DNA from 3 places in the Nonomuraea sp. NPDC049684 genome. Region 2 is predicted to be linked to each of the others. Evidence: riboswitches for the same ligand, from Rfam matches in the RefSeq annotation. Region 2 holds a riboswitch; each other region holds the start of a gene.
What was found. Region 2 has a riboswitch for cyclic di-AMP ahead of ACIBST_RS16750 (C40 family peptidase). Riboswitches for the same ligand answer to the same signal wherever they lie in the genome.
Positions count from the first base shown of each region.

Region 1: linked by a shared signal. The riboswitch ahead of ACIBST_RS15775 (hypothetical protein) and the one ahead of ACIBST_RS16750 (C40 family peptidase) in region 2 are both predicted to bind cyclic di-AMP.
Region 3: linked by a shared signal. The riboswitch ahead of ACIBST_RS43815 (coiled-coil domain-containing protein) and the one ahead of ACIBST_RS16750 (C40 family peptidase) in region 2 are both predicted to bind cyclic di-AMP.

Region 1 is NZ_JBITLO010000004.1:378,612-383,994, reverse strand. It holds gene ACIBST_RS15785 (MDR family MFS transporter) at 1-1,195, shown strand, start outside; gene ACIBST_RS15780 (DUF5302 domain-containing protein) at 1,243-1,443, shown strand; cyclic di-AMP (ydaO/yuaA leader) riboswitch at 1,609-1,743, shown strand; gene ACIBST_RS15775 (hypothetical protein) at 1,919-2,635, shown strand; gene ACIBST_RS15770 (alpha/beta fold hydrolase) at 2,690-3,565, shown strand; gene ACIBST_RS15765 (hypothetical protein) at 3,630-4,001, opposite strand; gene ACIBST_RS15760 (roadblock/LC7 domain-containing protein) at 4,028-4,399, opposite strand; gene ACIBST_RS15755 (DUF4388 domain-containing protein) at 4,432-5,259, opposite strand; gene ACIBST_RS15750 (roadblock/LC7 domain-containing protein) at 5,263-5,383, opposite strand, start outside.
Region 2 is NZ_JBITLO010000004.1:575,437-580,819, forward strand. It holds gene ACIBST_RS16735 (Uma2 family endonuclease) at 1-477, shown strand, start outside; gene ACIBST_RS16740 (branched-chain amino acid aminotransferase) at 499-1,596, opposite strand; gene ACIBST_RS16745 (3-isopropylmalate dehydrogenase) at 1,843-2,889, opposite strand; cyclic di-AMP (ydaO/yuaA leader) riboswitch at 2,989-3,149, shown strand; gene ACIBST_RS16750 (C40 family peptidase) at 3,180-3,770, shown strand; gene ACIBST_RS16755 (NAD(P)-dependent alcohol dehydrogenase) at 3,754-4,746, opposite strand; gene ACIBST_RS16760 (DUF2306 domain-containing protein) at 4,932-5,383, shown strand, end outside.
Region 3 is NZ_JBITLO010000021.1:159,087-164,469, reverse strand. It holds gene ACIBST_RS43840 (TrpB-like pyridoxal phosphate-dependent enzyme) at 1-126, shown strand, start outside; gene ACIBST_RS43835 (hypothetical protein) at 75-401, shown strand; gene ACIBST_RS43830 (50S ribosomal protein bL37) at 441-518, opposite strand; gene ACIBST_RS43825 (DeoR/GlpR family DNA-binding transcription regulator) at 656-1,435, shown strand; gene galT (galactose-1-phosphate uridylyltransferase) at 1,432-2,502, shown strand; cyclic di-AMP (ydaO/yuaA leader) riboswitch at 2,571-2,709, shown strand; gene ACIBST_RS43815 (coiled-coil domain-containing protein) at 2,715-3,692, shown strand; gene sigJ (RNA polymerase sigma factor SigJ) at 3,701-4,609, opposite strand; gene ACIBST_RS43805 (amidohydrolase family protein) at 4,760-5,383, shown strand, end outside.

The DNA.
Region 1 (5,383 bases), 200 kb from region 2:
CGTCGGATCGGCGTTGTGCGGGCTCGCCCAGGACATGACCCAGCTCATCGCCTTCCGCGCCGTGCAGGGGCTGGGCGCGGGCGCGCTGCTGCCGCTGTCGCTGGCCCTGGTGATGGAGATGTTCCCGCCCGGACGCAACGGCGCCCGCGTGCAGGGCGCACTCGGCGGCGTGATGGCTTTGACGTACCTGGCCGGGCCCTTCCTGGGCGGGTTGTTCACCGACCACGCGAGCTGGCGGTGGGCGTTCTACGTGAACGTGCCGCTCGGGATCGTGCTGATCGCGATCGTGGTGCTGCGGCTGCCGTTCCGTCCGGGCACCGGCGGCGAAGGCCGGCCGGACTACGCGGGCATCGCCGTGTTCAGCGTGGCCATCAGCGCCCTGCTGCTCGGCCTGACCGAGAAGGGCCTGGACGGCAACGCCTGGACGTCCCCGCCCGTGGCCGGGCCGATCCTGCTGGCGCTGGTCCTGCTGGCCGCGTTCGTGCTGGTCGAACTGCGGGCGGCGAACCCGGTCATGCCGATGCACCTGTTCCGGGACCGCACGTACACGCTGGTCAACGCGACCTCCTTCGTCACCGCCTTCTGCATGTACGCCGGCGTGGTGTTCCTGCCGCGCTACTTCCAGCAGGCGCTGGGCGTCAGCGCCACCGAGTCCGGGCTGAGGATCTACCCGATGACGCTGGCCATGGTGGCGGGCAGCGCGCTCATGGGCACGCTGATGTCCAGGACGCGCACGTACAAGCCGTGGCTGGTCGGGGCGCCGTTCCTGCTGGCGGCCGGCAGCCTGCTGTGCCTGAACCTCACCGTGCGCACCGACGGCCTGCTGCTGGCCGGGTGGATGGCGCTGCTCGGGCTCGGCATGGGGCCGATGCTGTCGGGGCTGACCGTGGCCGTGCAGCAGGCCGTCGCGCCGCGGTACATCGGCACGGCCTCGGCCAACCTCACCTTCTTCCGGCAGATCGGCGGCTCGGTGGCGCTGGCGCTGGCCGGCACCGCGTACACGTCGGTCATCACCACGGACGCGCCGGTCCACGGGCTCGCGGCCGCGCACGCCTCGGCGGCGGCCGTGGTCATCCCGTCGCTGGGCGTGGCGGGCGCGGTGATCGCCCTGGTCGCGCTGGTCATGATGCCCGGCAGGCGGCTGGAGCAGGCGCCCGCGGCGGAAAGCAGAGTGGAGGCCGGTTTCGCGTCGTAAGCGACGTCGTGCGAAGCTGTGGATGTCCCCAGAACCAGGAGGTCCTCATGGCGGAAACACCGGAGCCGGAAGTCAGCGAGACTCCCGAGGACGAGATGAAGCGCAAGTTCCGCGAGGCGTTGGAACGCAAGCGCGGGCAGCAGGCCGACTCGGCCGCGGGTGGCAGGGGCGTCGACCCGTCGAAGATCCACGGGGCGCACGGTCCGGCAGCGAGTAAAAGATCCTTCAGGCGCAAGAGCGGCGGCTGAAAGGCCCGTTTTAGCAGGGGGTACGGCATGCCGTGCCCCCTTTCTCTTTACCGCGATAGGTAGATCTTTACCCGGTTCATGACGATTCGTTTGTATTTGTCCGAATCTCTGGGTACGGTCTTAACCAATTACCAGCTGGTGGCGTAGTCCCTACCAGGAGAGGGGCGACAGCTGGCGCCGAATCCCGACTCGTCGGGAACCGGGGACCCATCTCATTGGGGTGAATCCGGCCACGTGCCGGTAGGGCATCTCCACGCCCGAACCCGTCAGCTAACCCGGTAGGCGAGATGGAGAGGACTTCACGCATGTACCACCTCGTCGTACCCCCGGACAGTGTAGTGACGACCGCCTGCTGAGCGGTCTCTTCCCTGACTTCCCCCACGCGCCGCGTAACCACCTCTTCGGCGCTCTGCCCGGTTACGCACCGTAGTCACGCGCGTTCCCCCTGTCCCCTCGCGAAGGACTTCACTGCTTCATGTCTCGATTTGGCCTGCGCTCTCTCGCCCTGTTGTCCGTGTCCGCCATGGGCGCGCTGACGATCTCCGCCACCGGCGCCCACGCCGACACCGGCGACGACCAGAAGATCCTGCTCAAGGGTTCCACGAAGGCCTCCTACTTCTGGGACGACTCCTCCGGCCGGGCCGGCGACACCGGCCTCCCCGCCAGCGGCAAGCCCATGCAGAAGGGCCTGGCCGCCAGCCCGAGCTGGCCCCTCATGACCGAGGGCTACGTGACCTACAACGGCAAGAAGATGCCGTTCTTCGTGGGCGACCGCGGCCCCGGCGAGCCCTCCAGCCGTGGCGTCATGCTCGACCTCGACGCCAAGACCTTCGCCGAGCTGACCGGCGGCACCTTCAACCCCGACACGCTCGGCGTGGACGGCAACGGCGGCCGGGGCCACATCAAGATCGACTACGTCATCACCAAGTGGGGCGACGGCAAGGGCAAGAAGAACTACCCCGTGGCCTTCTCCAGCGGCGCGTGGAGCAGGTTCGACGCCAACCCCGCCGAGCCCCCCAAGGTGCTGGCCGACGAGCCCGCCGACAACGCCGAGGACGCGGCCGGTTCGGCCGGCGGCCAGGTCGGGAAGACCGTCGCGATGGGCGGCACCGTGATGGCCGGCGTGCTGGTGCTGGCCGGCGGCGGCGTGGTGCTCGGCGGCGAGCGCCTGCGCAAGCTCCTCAACGACTGATCTGCGGACAGACCGCTCTTTACGCCTCGCGACCAGAATGACATTCTGGTCGCTGTGATCCAGCGCGCAGCCGCCAACGGCATCGAGATCGCCTACGAGAGCTTCGGCTCACCCGCGGGCAGGCCCCTCCTGCTCATCATGGGACTCGGCGCCCAGCTCATCCACTGGGACGACGAGTTCTGCGAACTCCTGGCCGAGCAGGGGCACCACGTCGTCAGGTTCGACAACCGCGACGCGGGCCTGTCCACCCATCTCCACGACGAGGGCGTGCCCGCATGGGGCGCGCCCTCGCCGTACGTGCTGGACGACCTGGCCGACGACAGCGCCGGGCTCATGGACGTCCTGGGCCTGCCCGCCGCGCACGTCGTCGGCGCCTCGATGGGCGGGATGATCGCCCAGGCGCTGGCCATCCGGCACCCCGCCCGGGTGCTGAGCCTGACCTCGATCATGTCCACGCCCAGCCCGCAGGCGGCCCCGCCGACCGAGGCGGCCGCCGCGGTGCTCTTCGCCAAGCCCGCGACCGACCGCGAGGGGGTCGTCGCCGGCGCGCTGACGACCTGGGCCGTGCTCGGGTCCCCCGGCTGGGAGCTGGACCGCGAACGCGTCACCAGGCTGGCCGGGCTCGCCTTCGACCGCTGCCACGACCCGGCCGGCACGGCCCGCCAGCTCGCCGCCATCATGGCCTCGGGCGACCGCACGTCCGCGCTGGGCGGGCTGACGGTGCCCGCGCTGGTCATCCACGGCGAGGACGACCAGCTCGTGCCGCTCGCCGGCGGGCGGGCCACGGCCGCCGCCATCCCGGGCGCCCGCCTGGTCACCTACCCGGGCATGGGCCACGACCTGCCCCGCGCCCTCTGGCCCGCGATCGTCGCCGAGATCACCGCCCACACCGGCTCGGCGGCGCCTGCGCGGCCGCAGCCCGCCACCTGACCCCGCCGCGTGACCCGCCGCCGGACCCCGCCGTCCCGACCCGCCGTGAACCGTGGGACGGCGCTCAGAGCTCCAGTTTCTCCTCGATGACCTTGAGCATGTGCCGGGCCAGGGCCAGGTTGGCCCGGTTGCGGTCGAGGGCCAGGTACAGGAACAGGCCCTTGCCGCTGCGGCCGGTCAGCGGCCGGATGATGTGGTACTGGGCGGTCAGCGTGATCAGGATGTCCTCGATGCCGTCCTTGAGGCCCAGCGAGTCCATCGTGCGCAGTTTGGCCTTGATGACCTCGGTGTTGCCCGCCGCCGCGACCTGCAGGTCCAGCTCCTTCGAGCCGCCGAGCGTGCCGAGCGCCATGCCGCTGCCGTGGTCGACGATCGCCGCGCCGATCGTGCCGTCGATGCTCATCATCTCTTTGAGGGAGACGTCCATGCCTGCCATGCTTTCCTCCGCTTCGGTGGGGATGGTCAGTGTTTGCGTGCCACGGCGGCCACGGCGGCCGCCGTCTTCCTGCCCTCCAGCCGGAGGAGCCCGACGTTGGCGCCGGGTCCCGCCAGAACCGTGAGGACGATCGTGGGGCCCGCGGCGTAGAAGGCCACGAACCCGGCGGTGCCGGACACGAGGGTCTCCTCGAACGTCCCGCGGCCCGCCATGGTCAGCATCCGGCCGCTCATCGCGAGCAGCGCCGCCGACAGCGCCGCCACCTGCTCGCCGGTGTCTCCTTGCAGGTCGCAGGCGATCCGCAGGCCGTCGACGGTGCACGCGACGCTGCCGGTGACGTCCGGCGTGCGGCCGCGCAGGAGCTCCATCTCTGCCAGGACCTCTTGCCGTAGCTCCACGGGTGGCCTCCTCCCGCGTCGTGAGGGGAACCTCACGGCATCTCCTCCAGCGCCTTCTTCAGCCGCAGCAGCAGCGTCAGATCGGTCGGGTCGCCCGTCGGCACCGGCCCGGCGGCCGCCCCCGCCCGCCCGTTCCCGGCGGGAACGGGCACCGGGCCCGGCACCCGCCTGGGCAGCGCGTCCCCGTCGTCCGGACGGCGTTGCGCGGGCCGCCCCGGGTCCGGCGGGACGAGGAGGCCGGCGGCGGCCAGCCTCCTGACGGCCAGCAGCACCGCGTATCCCGACCGGCCCAGGTGCCGGGCCAGCTCCAGCGGGGTCGCCTTGTGGTCGGCCCGTACGACGACCTCCCACTGCACCTGGCTGAGCGCAACCCCGTGCCCGGGAAGGCGCGGCACCGGCCGCACGGGCTGGGTGTCCACCTCCGGCGAGGGCCAGATGTCGGCCAGCTGCTCCCGGCGGCGGGCCGACTCCCGCACCAGCTCCTCGACGTCGAAGAACCACTGGCCGCCCAGCCAGTGCTCCTCCCCGGGCCGGAACTTCGGCCGCACGCCGGTCACCGGCAGCAGGAAGAAGGCGGCGTCCTGGACCACGCCGAGCACGGCGTACTGGAGCTCGGCCAGGGTGACCGGGCCCTCCTGGAGCAGCCGGGCGCGGCCGCCGTCGGCCTGCAGGGCGCGCAGGGCCGACTCCGGCACCCGTCCCCTGGCCGCGAACAGCCGCTCGACGCCCGGCGTCTGGGCGCACTCCATGTACGTCACGCGCCCGTCCGACAGGTAGATCGTGCCGTTCCTGCCCAGGCGGAGCGCCCCCGTCGCGCGTTCGCGGGCGAGTCCGGCGAGGAGTGAGTCGAGCGCGGCCATGGCTCAGGTGGTCAGCAGGTCGGAGATGGCCCGCAGGCGGTAACGGGCCAGGGCCAGGTTCGACCGTTCCGGGTCGAGCCGGACGTAGATGACCAGCGGCCCCTCGAAGACCGTCTCCAGCAGC
Region 2 (5,383 bases):
GGCCGGATCGTGGTGAACGAGCCGGGCACCTGGCAGCACAACACGATCCTGTCCCGGACGTTGTTCCAGCTCGCCGCCGCGGCGGCGGTCCGGGGCTGGGAGATCTGGCCGAACATCACCGTCTACCTGGGCCCCGGCCACGATCTCTACGTGCCCGACCTGGCCGTGGTCCCGCGCCGGCCGCGGCTGCACGAGGAGCACGCCGTCCACGGCGCCTCGACGATCCTGCTCGTGGACGTCGTCTCGGTGGCCACGACCTACGACGTGCACTTCGTCAAGACGGGCGGTTACGCGCGCGGCGGGGTGCCGCTCTACCTGGTGATCGACCCGTTCCAGCGGCTGGTGACGCTGTTCGGCGGGCCGGGCGGGCGGCGCTACCGCAGCGAGAGCGTCGTCTCCCTGGGCGAGCCGGTGTTCCTGCCCGACCCGTGGAACCTGCACGTCGACACCGCGGCCCTGACGGAGGCCGGCGCCTGAACGCCGGCCGTCCGCGCGGCTCTAGCCGATCTTGTGGATCCAGTTGCGGGTGTCGGGACGGGCGCCGTACTGGATGCCGACGAGCTCCTCGCGCACCCGCATCGTCACCGGGCCGGGGGTGCCGTCGGCGATGGTCCAGGAGCGGTCGTCGCCCCTGACCGAGCCCACCGGCGTGACCACGGCGGCGGTGCCGCACGCGAACACCTCGGTCAGCTCGCCGGAGGCGCAGGCGGACTCCCACTCGTCCACCGAGATCAGCCGCTCCTCGGTCTCCAGGCCGAGGTCGCCGGCCATCTCCAGGATCGACTCCCGGGTGATGCCGGGCAGCAGGGTGCCGGTGAGCGCCGGGGTGACGAGCTTGTTGCCGAAGACGAAGAACAGGTTCATCCCGCCCATCTCCTCGACGTACTCGTGCTTGTGGGCGTCGAGCCAGACGACCTGGTCGCAGCCGTTGTCGACGGCCTGGCGCTGGGCGACGAAGGCGGCGGCGTAGTTGCCGCCGCACTTGGCGAAGCCGGTGCCGCCGGGCGCGGCGCGCGTGTACTCGGTGGACAGCCAGACCGAGACGGGCTTGATGCCGCCGCTGAAGTACGAGGCCGCCGGCGAGGCGATCACCATGTACTTGTAGGTCTTCGACGGGTAGTTGACGCCGAGCCCGGCCTGCGTGGCGAACATGAACGGGCGCAGGTAGAGGCTGTGGCCCTCGGTGGTCGGCACCCACTCCTTGTCGGCCGAGACCAGCAGCTCCAGCGACTCCACGAACGCCTCCTCCGGCAGTTCGGGCATCGCCATGCGCTCGGCCGAGCGGTTGAAGCGGGCGGCGTTCGCGTACGGGCGGAAGGTCGCGATCGAGCCGGAGATCTGCCGGTACGCCTTCAGGCCCTCGAACAGCTCCTGCGCATAGTGGAAGACCGAGGTCGCGGGGTCGAGCGAGAGCGGCCCGTACGGCATGAGCCTGGCGTCGTGCCAGCCCTGGCCGTCGGTGTAGTCGATCGAGATCATGTGGTCGGTGAAGACCTGCCCGAACCCGGGGTTCGCCAGTACCTGCTCCCGCTCGGCCGCGGTGCGAGCGTGGTCGGAATGCTGCACGTCGAAGCTGAGCTTCTGAGCGATGGTCATGACGGCGGTCCTTCTCTCTACGAATCTGCGACTTCGAAAGCTGATTCTGGTAGCTACTGCCCGCGAGCAGTATTCGTACTTCCTAGTGTCTCGCGATTTGGGATAGCAAGAGGCAGTTGGGGTGGTTCGATCCGATGATCGCGAGAGAACGCCCCTGGTGATCGCCGGGAGGCGCCTTCCGCGAACGCGAAAAAGCGCCTGGCAGTCCGCGTTCGGACCGCCAGGCGCGTGCGGGGCTAGGCGGTCCTAGCCGGCTACTCGCGCGGCGATGTCGTCGCCGATCTCGCTGGTCGAGCGGCCGGCGCGGCCGCTCACCCGCTCGGCGATGTCGGCGGCCACGGCCTGCTCGACCTTGGCGGCCTCGGCGTGCAGGCCGAGGTGGTCGAGGAGCATGCCCACGGACAGGATGGTGGCGGTCGGGTCGGCCTTGCCCTGACCGGCGATGTCGGGCGCGCTGCCGTGCACCGGCTCGAACATGCTCGGCGAGGTGCGCTCGGGGTTGATGTTGCCGCTGGCCGCCAGGCCGATGCCGCCGGCGATCGCGGCGCCGAGGTCGGTGATGATGTCGCCGAACAGGTTGTCGGTGACGATCACGTCGAAGCGCTCGGGCTGGGTGACGAAGAACATCGAGGCCGCGTCGATGTGGCTGTAGTCGGTGGTGACGTCGGGGAACTCCGCGGCCACGCGGTTGACCGTGCGCTGCCAGAGGTCGCCGGCGAAGGTGAGCACGTTCGTCTTGTGGACGAGCGTGAGCTTCTTGCGGGGCCGCGACTGAGCCTTCTGGAAGGCGTACCGCACGACGCGCTCGACGCCGTGGGCGGTGTTCAGCGACTCCTGGGTGGCGATCTCGTGCGGCGTGCCGCGGCGCATGACGCCGCCGGTGCCCGCGTAGAGGCCCTCGGTGCCCTCGCGGACGACGACCATGTCGATGTGCTCGGCGGTGGCGCCGGCCAGCGCGGTCTCGACGCCGGGGAACAGCTTGACCGGCCGCAGGTTGACGTAGTGGTCGAACTCGAACCGGAGCTTGAGCAGCAGGTCGCGCTCCAGGATGCCGGGCGGCACGCTGGGGTCGCCCACGGCGCCGAGCAGGATCGCGTCGTAGCCGCGCAGCTCTTCGAGCACCGCGTCGGGCAGCGTCTCGCCGGTGCGGTGGTAGCGGGCTGCGCCCAGGTCGTAGTGGGTGGGCTCGATCTTCGTGCCCACGGCCTCCAGGACCTTGAGCCCTTCGGCTACGACCTCGGCGCCGATGCCATCCCCGGGGATGACGGCCAGGCGGATGTTACGCGACTCCATGGGCGGTACCTTACCGGCTCGTCTCGGCTGACGAACACATCATCTCAACAACCGGACAATCCGTTTTGGGGGGATTGCGACCTTTTGACCGTTTCGTTAGAGTCCGACGAGCCTAATCCACGCAGCCGCTGCGTGGAGCCGGGGACCCACCTTTCCCCCCGGGGCGAATCGGCCGCGCCTCCCCCCGAGGAGCACCGCCGTAGGGCTACTTCCAGGCCCGAGCCCGTCAGCTAACCCGGCCGGCCACGTGGAAGGACAGTCCCCTGTCTAGCATCGCCATCCTTGTGGCGGTGGCAGCGGGCGCCGCAGGTCTCGCGCCTGCCGCCCCCGCGGCTCCCGTCGCTCCCGCCGCCCCCGCGGCTCCCGCCGCTGCGGCCGCCCCCACCCCCTCCGTCACCCTCACCGGCCCCCAGGTGAAACAGGTCCAGCAACGGCACGTGCCGAAACCGGCCTGGAAGGTCGCCCTCGAATACGCCATGGACAAGCGCGGCACCCCGTATGTGTGGGGCGGCGCCAGCGAACGGGGCTACGACTGCTCGGGCCTCATGCTCCGGGCCTACGAGGACGCCGGCATCGAGCTCCCCAGAACCGCCGCGGAGCAGTACGGCGCCTTCTCCAGGAAGATCTCCTGGAAGGACCTCAAGCCAGGCGACCTGGTGTTCTTCAGCGGCCTCGGCCACGTCGGCATGATCTCCAAGCCCGGCTACATGGTCCACTCCCCCCACACCGGCGACGTGGTGAAGGAGGAACGCCTGTCGCAATGGCGCAGGCAGGCCTTCGTCGGCGCGGTACGCCCCGACCCCAAGGGCGTCAAGCGCTGGGCCGCCTACAAGCAGCTCCAGAAGGCCCCCGCCCCCGCCATGCTCACCGCGACCCTGTGACGACGACCTTCCCCGGGGCGTGCCCCTCCTCCTGGTAGCGGACGGCCGCCGGGAGCTCGCCGAAGGGGAAGGTCCTGTCGATGACCGGGGTGACCGCGCCCCGCTCGATCAGCCCGGTCAGCGTCAGCAGGTTCGCCCTGTTGCTCCCGCAGCGGACGACGTCCGCCCTGACGATCCGCTGCGGGACGAAGGGCCCCGACGCGAGCGCGGCGAACATGTGGCCGGCCGGCTGCACCCAGCGGCCGGCCGGCCCGCCGACCAGCACGTACGTGCCCTTCCTGGTCAGCACGCGGCGGCAGTCGGCCGGCCGGCGTCCGCCCGCCACGTCGAGCAGCAGGTCGAAGCGCCGCCCCGACGCCGCGAAGTCCTCCTTGGTGTGGTCGATGACGTCGTCCGCGCCGAGCGAGCGCACCAGGTCCGCGTTCCGCCCGCTGCACACGCCCGTGACGTGCGCCCCCAGCGCCTTGGCGAGCTGCACGGCGAACGTGCCCACGCCGCCGGACGCGCCGTTGACCAGCACTTTCTGGCCCGGCTGGAGGCGTCCCTCGTCGCGCAGCGCGATCAGCGCGGTGTTGGCCGCCATCGGCACCGCCGCCGCCTGCTCGAACGACAGGCCCGCCGGTTTGGCCGCCACCTCGCCCTGCCGCAGGCAGACGTACTCGCCGAAACCGCCCCCGAGCGACATCGCGTACACCTCGTCGCCGGGACGGAACAGCGTGACGTCCTTCCCAGCCGCCTCCACCTCCCCCGCCACGTCGGCCCCGAGGACGGCGATGCGAGGCCGGCGCAGCCCGACCCCGCCGCCCATGACCCGGGCCAGGTACGGCTCTCCCCGCATGTAGTGCCAGTCGTAGGGCTGCACGGACGTGGCCCGCACCCGGACCAGCACCTCGTCGTCGCGCGGCACGGGCCGCTCGACGTCGGTCAGGACGAGCTGGTCGGGCGAGCCGAACGAGCGCAGGACGTACGCCTTCATCGCTTTTCTCCCTTGTGCTGCCGCCGATGTGCCGCCAGTGTGGGCGCGACCTGCGCGGACGCTCAACGGTCGAAAGGCGACGGCTCGATGGCCGAAAGTACGACCGCCCTCCCGCCGATGGTGCGAATCAGGACCGGCCGTCCGCGCGATGACCGGGTGCGGGCGCGGGCGGCACGCTCTCAGGCATGAGATGGATCGCACCCGCCGGGCTGCTCGCGCTCAGCGTCGTCCCCCTGGTCGCCGGCGCGCTCCGGCTGACCGAACTGGCCGCGGGCGCCCCCGTCACGGCGGACAACGCGCGCTTCTTCGCCATGCCGGCGCCGGTGTTGCTGCACATCCCGGCGTCCCTGGTGTTCTGCGTCCTCGGCGCGTTCCAGTTTCAGGCCCGGTTCCGGGCCCGGCGGCCGGGGTGGCACCGCGCGGCGGGGCGGGTGCTGGTGGCGTGCGGGCTGGTCGCGGCGCTGTCGGGCTTGTGGCTGACGCTCTTCTCCGACCTGCCCGCCGGCGACGGGACGCTGCTGGCCGCCTTCCGCCTGCTGTTCGGGACGGCCATGGCCGCCTGCCTGCTGCTCGGCCTGGCCGCGATCCGGCGGCGCGACGTGGCCCGGCATCGCGCGTGGATGACCCGCGGGTACGC
Region 3 (5,383 bases), on a different contig from region 2:
GGCTCAAGATGCACACCCTCGGGCACTCCTTCGTCCCCGACCCGATCCACGCCGGCGGGCTGCGCTATCACGGCATGGCGCCGCTGCTGTCCCACATGTACGAGCTGGGGCTGTTCGAGGCGGTGACGCGTACCCAGAGCGAGTGTTTCGAGGCGGGTGTGCGCTTCGCGCGGACCGAGGGCATCGTCCCGGCCCCCGAGCCCACGCACGCGCTGGCCGAGACCATCGCCGAGGCGCTGCGCTGCAAGGAGAGCGGCGAGGAGAAGGTGATCCTCACCGCGCTGTGCGGGCACGGCCACTTCGACCTGGCCGCCTACGACCGCCACCTGGCCGGCGAGCTGGAGGACTACGCGCTGCCGCAGGAGCGCCTGGACCAGGCGCTCACCGAGCTGCCCGGCTGAGATGACACGGGTGGCCGCGCGAACCGCGGCCACCCGTGTTCAGTTCGCGTTCGGGCGCTTCCTGTGGTTCGCCTTCTTCTTCTTGCGCGCCCTGCCCTTGCGTGCACGTTTCGCCATGGGCTCACCTCCAGCGGTCGGGATCGTGACCTTCAAGGTCTCCCCTGCCCGCGGGTCGCACAAGCGATACGCCGTGACCTAACATTCCTCAACAAAGTCGTGTCATAATTTGGTGGAATCTGTTGGAAGGGGTGGGCGTGCTCGCACAGCAGCGTCAGCAGACGATCCTCGAACGCGTACGCAGCAGCGGCGGCGTCCGGGTGGCCGACCTCGTGCGCGAGCTCGGCGTCTCCGACATGACGATACGCCGCGACCTTGAGGTGCTGGCCGAGCGCGGGCTGCTGGAGAAGGTCCACGGGGGCGCGACGGCCCTCGGCCCCGGCTCGACCGAGGAGCCCGGCTTCACCGCCAAGTCCGCCCGCCAGCAGCAGGAGAAGGAGGCCATCGCGCGGCACGCGGCCACCCTCGTACGGCCGGGCACCGCCGTGGCGCTCTCCGCCGGCACCACCACGTGGGCGCTGGCCCACCACCTGGTCGCGGTGGCCGAGCTGACCGTGATCACCAATTCGATCCCCGTCGCCGAGGTCTTCCACCGCAACCCGCGCGCCGACCGCACGGTCGTGCTGACCGGCGGCGTGCGCACGCCCTCCGACGCGCTCGTCGGCCCCGTGGCCGTGGCGGCCATCCGCCGCCTGCACGTGGACACGCTCTTCCTCGGGGTGCACGGCATGAGCCTGCGCGCCGGGTTCACCACGCCCAACCTGCTGGAGTCGGAGACCGACAGGGAGCTGGTGGCCGCGGCGCACCGGCTGGTGGTCCCCGCCGACCACACCAAATGGAACACGGTCGGCATCAGCACGATCGCCGAGCTGACCGAGGCCGACGTGGTCATCAGCGACGCGGGGCTGCCCGAGGAAGCACGCACCGAGCTGGCCGAACGGGCCGGAGAACTGATCATCGCGGAGGGCACGCCTTGAAGCGCACCATCACCCACCTGGCAGACGGCCGAGAGCTGATCTACTTCGACCGGCGCGACGACGCCGACCGGAGCGCGATCGACCGGCGGCCGCTCGATCCGCGGCCGGTGGCCTCCGAGCTGCGCTACGACCCGCTGACCGAGGAGTGGATCGCGATCGCCGGCCACCGGCAGACGCGGACGTTCCTGCCGCCGGCCGACGAGTGCCCGTTGTGCCCGTCGTCCGCCACGCGGGCGTCGGAGATCCCGGCCCACGACTACGACGTGGTGGTGTTCGAGAACCGCTTCCCCTCTTTCTCCGGAAATTTTGGGACGTACGGGGATGTCGGCGGCCTGAGTGAGGTGCGGCCGGGTGTCGGGCGGTGTGAGGTGGTGTGCTTCACCTCCGACCACTCCTCTTCCTTCTCCAGGCTCTCCAACGCCCAGGTCAGGCTGGTCATGGAGGCGTGGGCCGACCGCACGGCCGAGCTGTCCGGCATCGAGGGCGTCGAGCAGGTGTTCTGCTTCGAGAACCGGGGCGAAGAGATCGGCATCACGCTCCCCCACCCGCACGGCCAGATCTACGCCTACCCCTACGTGACCCCGCGCACCAAGCTCCAGCTCGGGGCCGCCTCGCGGCACACCGGCGGCAACCTGTTCGCCGACGTGCTGGCCGCCGAGCAGGCCGCCGGGACGCGGGTGGTGGCCGCCAACGAGCTCTGGACGGCCTTCGTGCCGGCCGCCGCGCGCTGGCCGTTCGAGGTGCACGTGTATCCGCACCGGCAGGTGCCCGACCTGGCCGCGCTGTCGGAGGAGGAGCGGGCCGCGTTCGCGCCGCTGTACACCTCGGTGCTGCGGGCGCTCGACGCGCTGTTCGGGGTGGCGATGCCGTACATCTCGGCCTGGCACCAGGCGCCGGTGCGGTACGGCCGGGAGCTGGCCTACCTGCACCTTGAGCTGTTCAGCATCAGGCGGGCGCCCGGGAAGCTGAAGTACCTGGCGGGTTCGGAGTCGGCCATGGGGGCCTTCGTCAACGACGTGCTGCCGGAGGAGGCGGCACGCATGTTGCGATCACGAATTGATCACTAATTGGTTTCTCATTAAAGTCGCATGACTCGTGATCTACCACTAATATCCCGTTAGACATCGGCCATAACGGTCGTTGTACGCCTAATCCCGGGCGTGTTGCCCGGGAGCCGGGGACCCATCGCATCCGGGGTGAATCCGCGCAAGTGGTAGGGACTACTCCCGTGCCCGAACCCGTCAGCTAACCCGGCCGGCAGAGGGAGAGGAACTACCACGTGGCGGCTTCGTCCCCCGCGAGTCTCGCCGTCGGTCTCATCACCGCCACCGCCCTGCTCGTCCATCCGGCCGCCGCCTCAGCCTTCGTGCCAAGAACCGCGGCGGCCGCGCCCAAGCCGTCGGAGGCGGAGCTGCGGGCCCAGCTCAAGCAGCTCAACCGCAAGGTCGACAAGCTGATCGAGACGTACAACCTCAAGCGGGTCGAGCTGGCCAAGGCCCAGGAGGCCGCCACCGCGGCCCAGCAGCGGCTCGCCGCCGCCGAGCAGGCGGTGGCCACGGCCGAGCAGCGGGTCGCCGAGATCGCCCGGATGCGCTACCAGAGCCGCGACGCCTCCCTGCCAGGCTTCATGCTGACCCCGGACGGCAACGGCGCGGCCGTGCTCGAACAGCTCACCGCCGAGCAGCAGGCGGTCGTCGACAGCGTGGCCAAGGCCCGCGACGACCAGAAGAAGGCCGCCGCGGCCGCCGCCGCGCTCGCGACGGAGCTGAAGGCGGGCACGGCGGAGGTGGCCGAGCAGCGCGACGACGCCGAGGACGTCATCGACGACATCAAGAAGAAGCTCCAGGACCTCGTGCCGTTCGGGCCGGGCAAGAAGTCCGACGGGAGCTGGGCGCCCGAGCTGCCGTCCGGCTCGGACAACATCACGCCGCGCACCCGGCTGATGCGCGCGCAGGTGCAGAAGAACTTCTCGCTGCCGTACGACGTGGGCTGCTTCCGGTCCGGCTCCAGCGGCGAGCACCCGCTCGGCCGGGCCTGCGACTTCATGATGAGCACGGGCGGCACCATGCCGAGCGCCGACAACAACGCGCTCGGCGACCGGCTGGCCGCCTGGGCGCTGCAGAACAAGGCCAAGCTGGGCGTCAAGTACGTGATCTGGAAGCAGCGCATCAACCAGGGCTCGGGCTGGCGCGCGATGTCCGACCGCGGCAGCATCACCGAGAACCACTACGACCACGTGCACATCTCGATGAACTAGCCGCGGGCTCAGCGGACGCCGGTGAGTTTGTCGGGGTTGGTGACGGAGTAGACGGCGGCGATCCGGTCGCCCTCGGGCGTCAGATCGACGACGACCACGGCCAGCGGCCCGGCGCCGGAGAAGACGAGCGCGCACGGGTCGCCGGCCACCCGCCGGTAGCGCAGGTCCACCGCGCCCGGGGTCAGCGTCGCGGCGACGGACATGAACAGCGCGGCCACCCGGTCCCGGCCGTGGACCGGGTGCAGGCTGGTGGCCGGCCCCTTGCCGCCGCCGTCGGTCCACAGGGTCACCTCCGGCGCCAGCACCTCCAGCAGGGCCCGCAGGTCGCCGCCGAGTGCCGCCGCGGCGAACCGCTCGGTCACCTCGGCGTGGACGCCGGGCTCGGTCCGGTGACGCGGACGGCGGGCATGGACGTGGCGGCGCGCGCGGGCCGCGAGCTGCCGGACCGCCGCCGGCGAGCGCCCGAGGATGCCGGCCGTCTCCGGATGGCTGAAACCGAACACCTCGTGCAGCACGAAGACCGCTCGTTCCAGCGGTGACAGGGTCTCCAGCACGACCAGCACCGCCATCGACAGCGACTCCCCGCCCCCGGCCGCGTCCCCGGCGTTGTCGGGGGCCGTGACCAGCGGTTCCGGCAGCCAGGGGCCGACGTAGGTCTCCTGCCGGCGGCTCAGGTCCGCGCGCCGGGCGAGCGCCTGGTTCACCGCGATCCGCACCAGATAGGCCCGGACGTTCTCCACCGGCCCGGCCTCCGGCCTGCGGTGCCGGGCGGACCAGGCCAGCCACACCTCCTGCAGCACGTCCTCGGTGTCGGCGACGCTGCCGAGCATGTTGTAGACCACGGAGAACAGCAGCTCCCGGTAGCCCAGGAACTGCTCGGTGGCGGCGTCGGCGGGGTGCCGCGGGGTCGGTGTCATGGCGTGCCTCCTCGTCTGTCGCAACCGAAGAGTCCCGACGCGCAGCGATTGTGACATGCGGCCATCAAGCGTGATCTATGCCACTCGTGTCACAGTTCCCGGCCGGTCGCCCCTCTGTGGTGGCGTCACGACTCACAAAGGAGAGCTTCGATGCGTACATTGATCCGCGACGTCAGGGTGTTCGACGGCGAGCACACCATCGCGACGGCCGACGTGGTGATCGAGGACGGTCTGATCGCCGCTGTCGGCGCCGCCGGGGGCCGCCCGGCCGACGCCGAGGTGGACGGCACGGGCAGGACGCTGCTGCCCGGCCTGATCGACGCGCACACCCACGTGTTCGACGGCAGCCTGGCCCAGGCCCTGCGGTACGGGGTCACCACCGAGCTCGACATGTTCTGCCTGCCCCAGATCCTGGCCGGGCAGCGGCGGCTGGCCGCCGAGCACGACGACGTGGCCGACCTGCGCAGCGCCGGCACGCTGGCCACCGCTCCCGGCGGGCACCCGACCCAGTTGCTGGCGGCCCTGGCGGGCACCGTCCTGGACGGGCTGGACGTGACGGCGATCGACTTCGTCTCCGATCCCGCGCAGGCGCCGGCGTTCGTCCGGGCCCGGCTGGCCGAGGGGGCCGACTACCTCAAGATCGTCATCGACGACGGCGCCGTGCACGGGGCCGACCTCCCGGTCATGACGGCGGAGGTCGCCGCCGCCCTGTCCGCGGCGGCGCACGAGGCGGGCCTGCTGGTCATCGCGCACGCGATCACCGCCGCCGAGGTG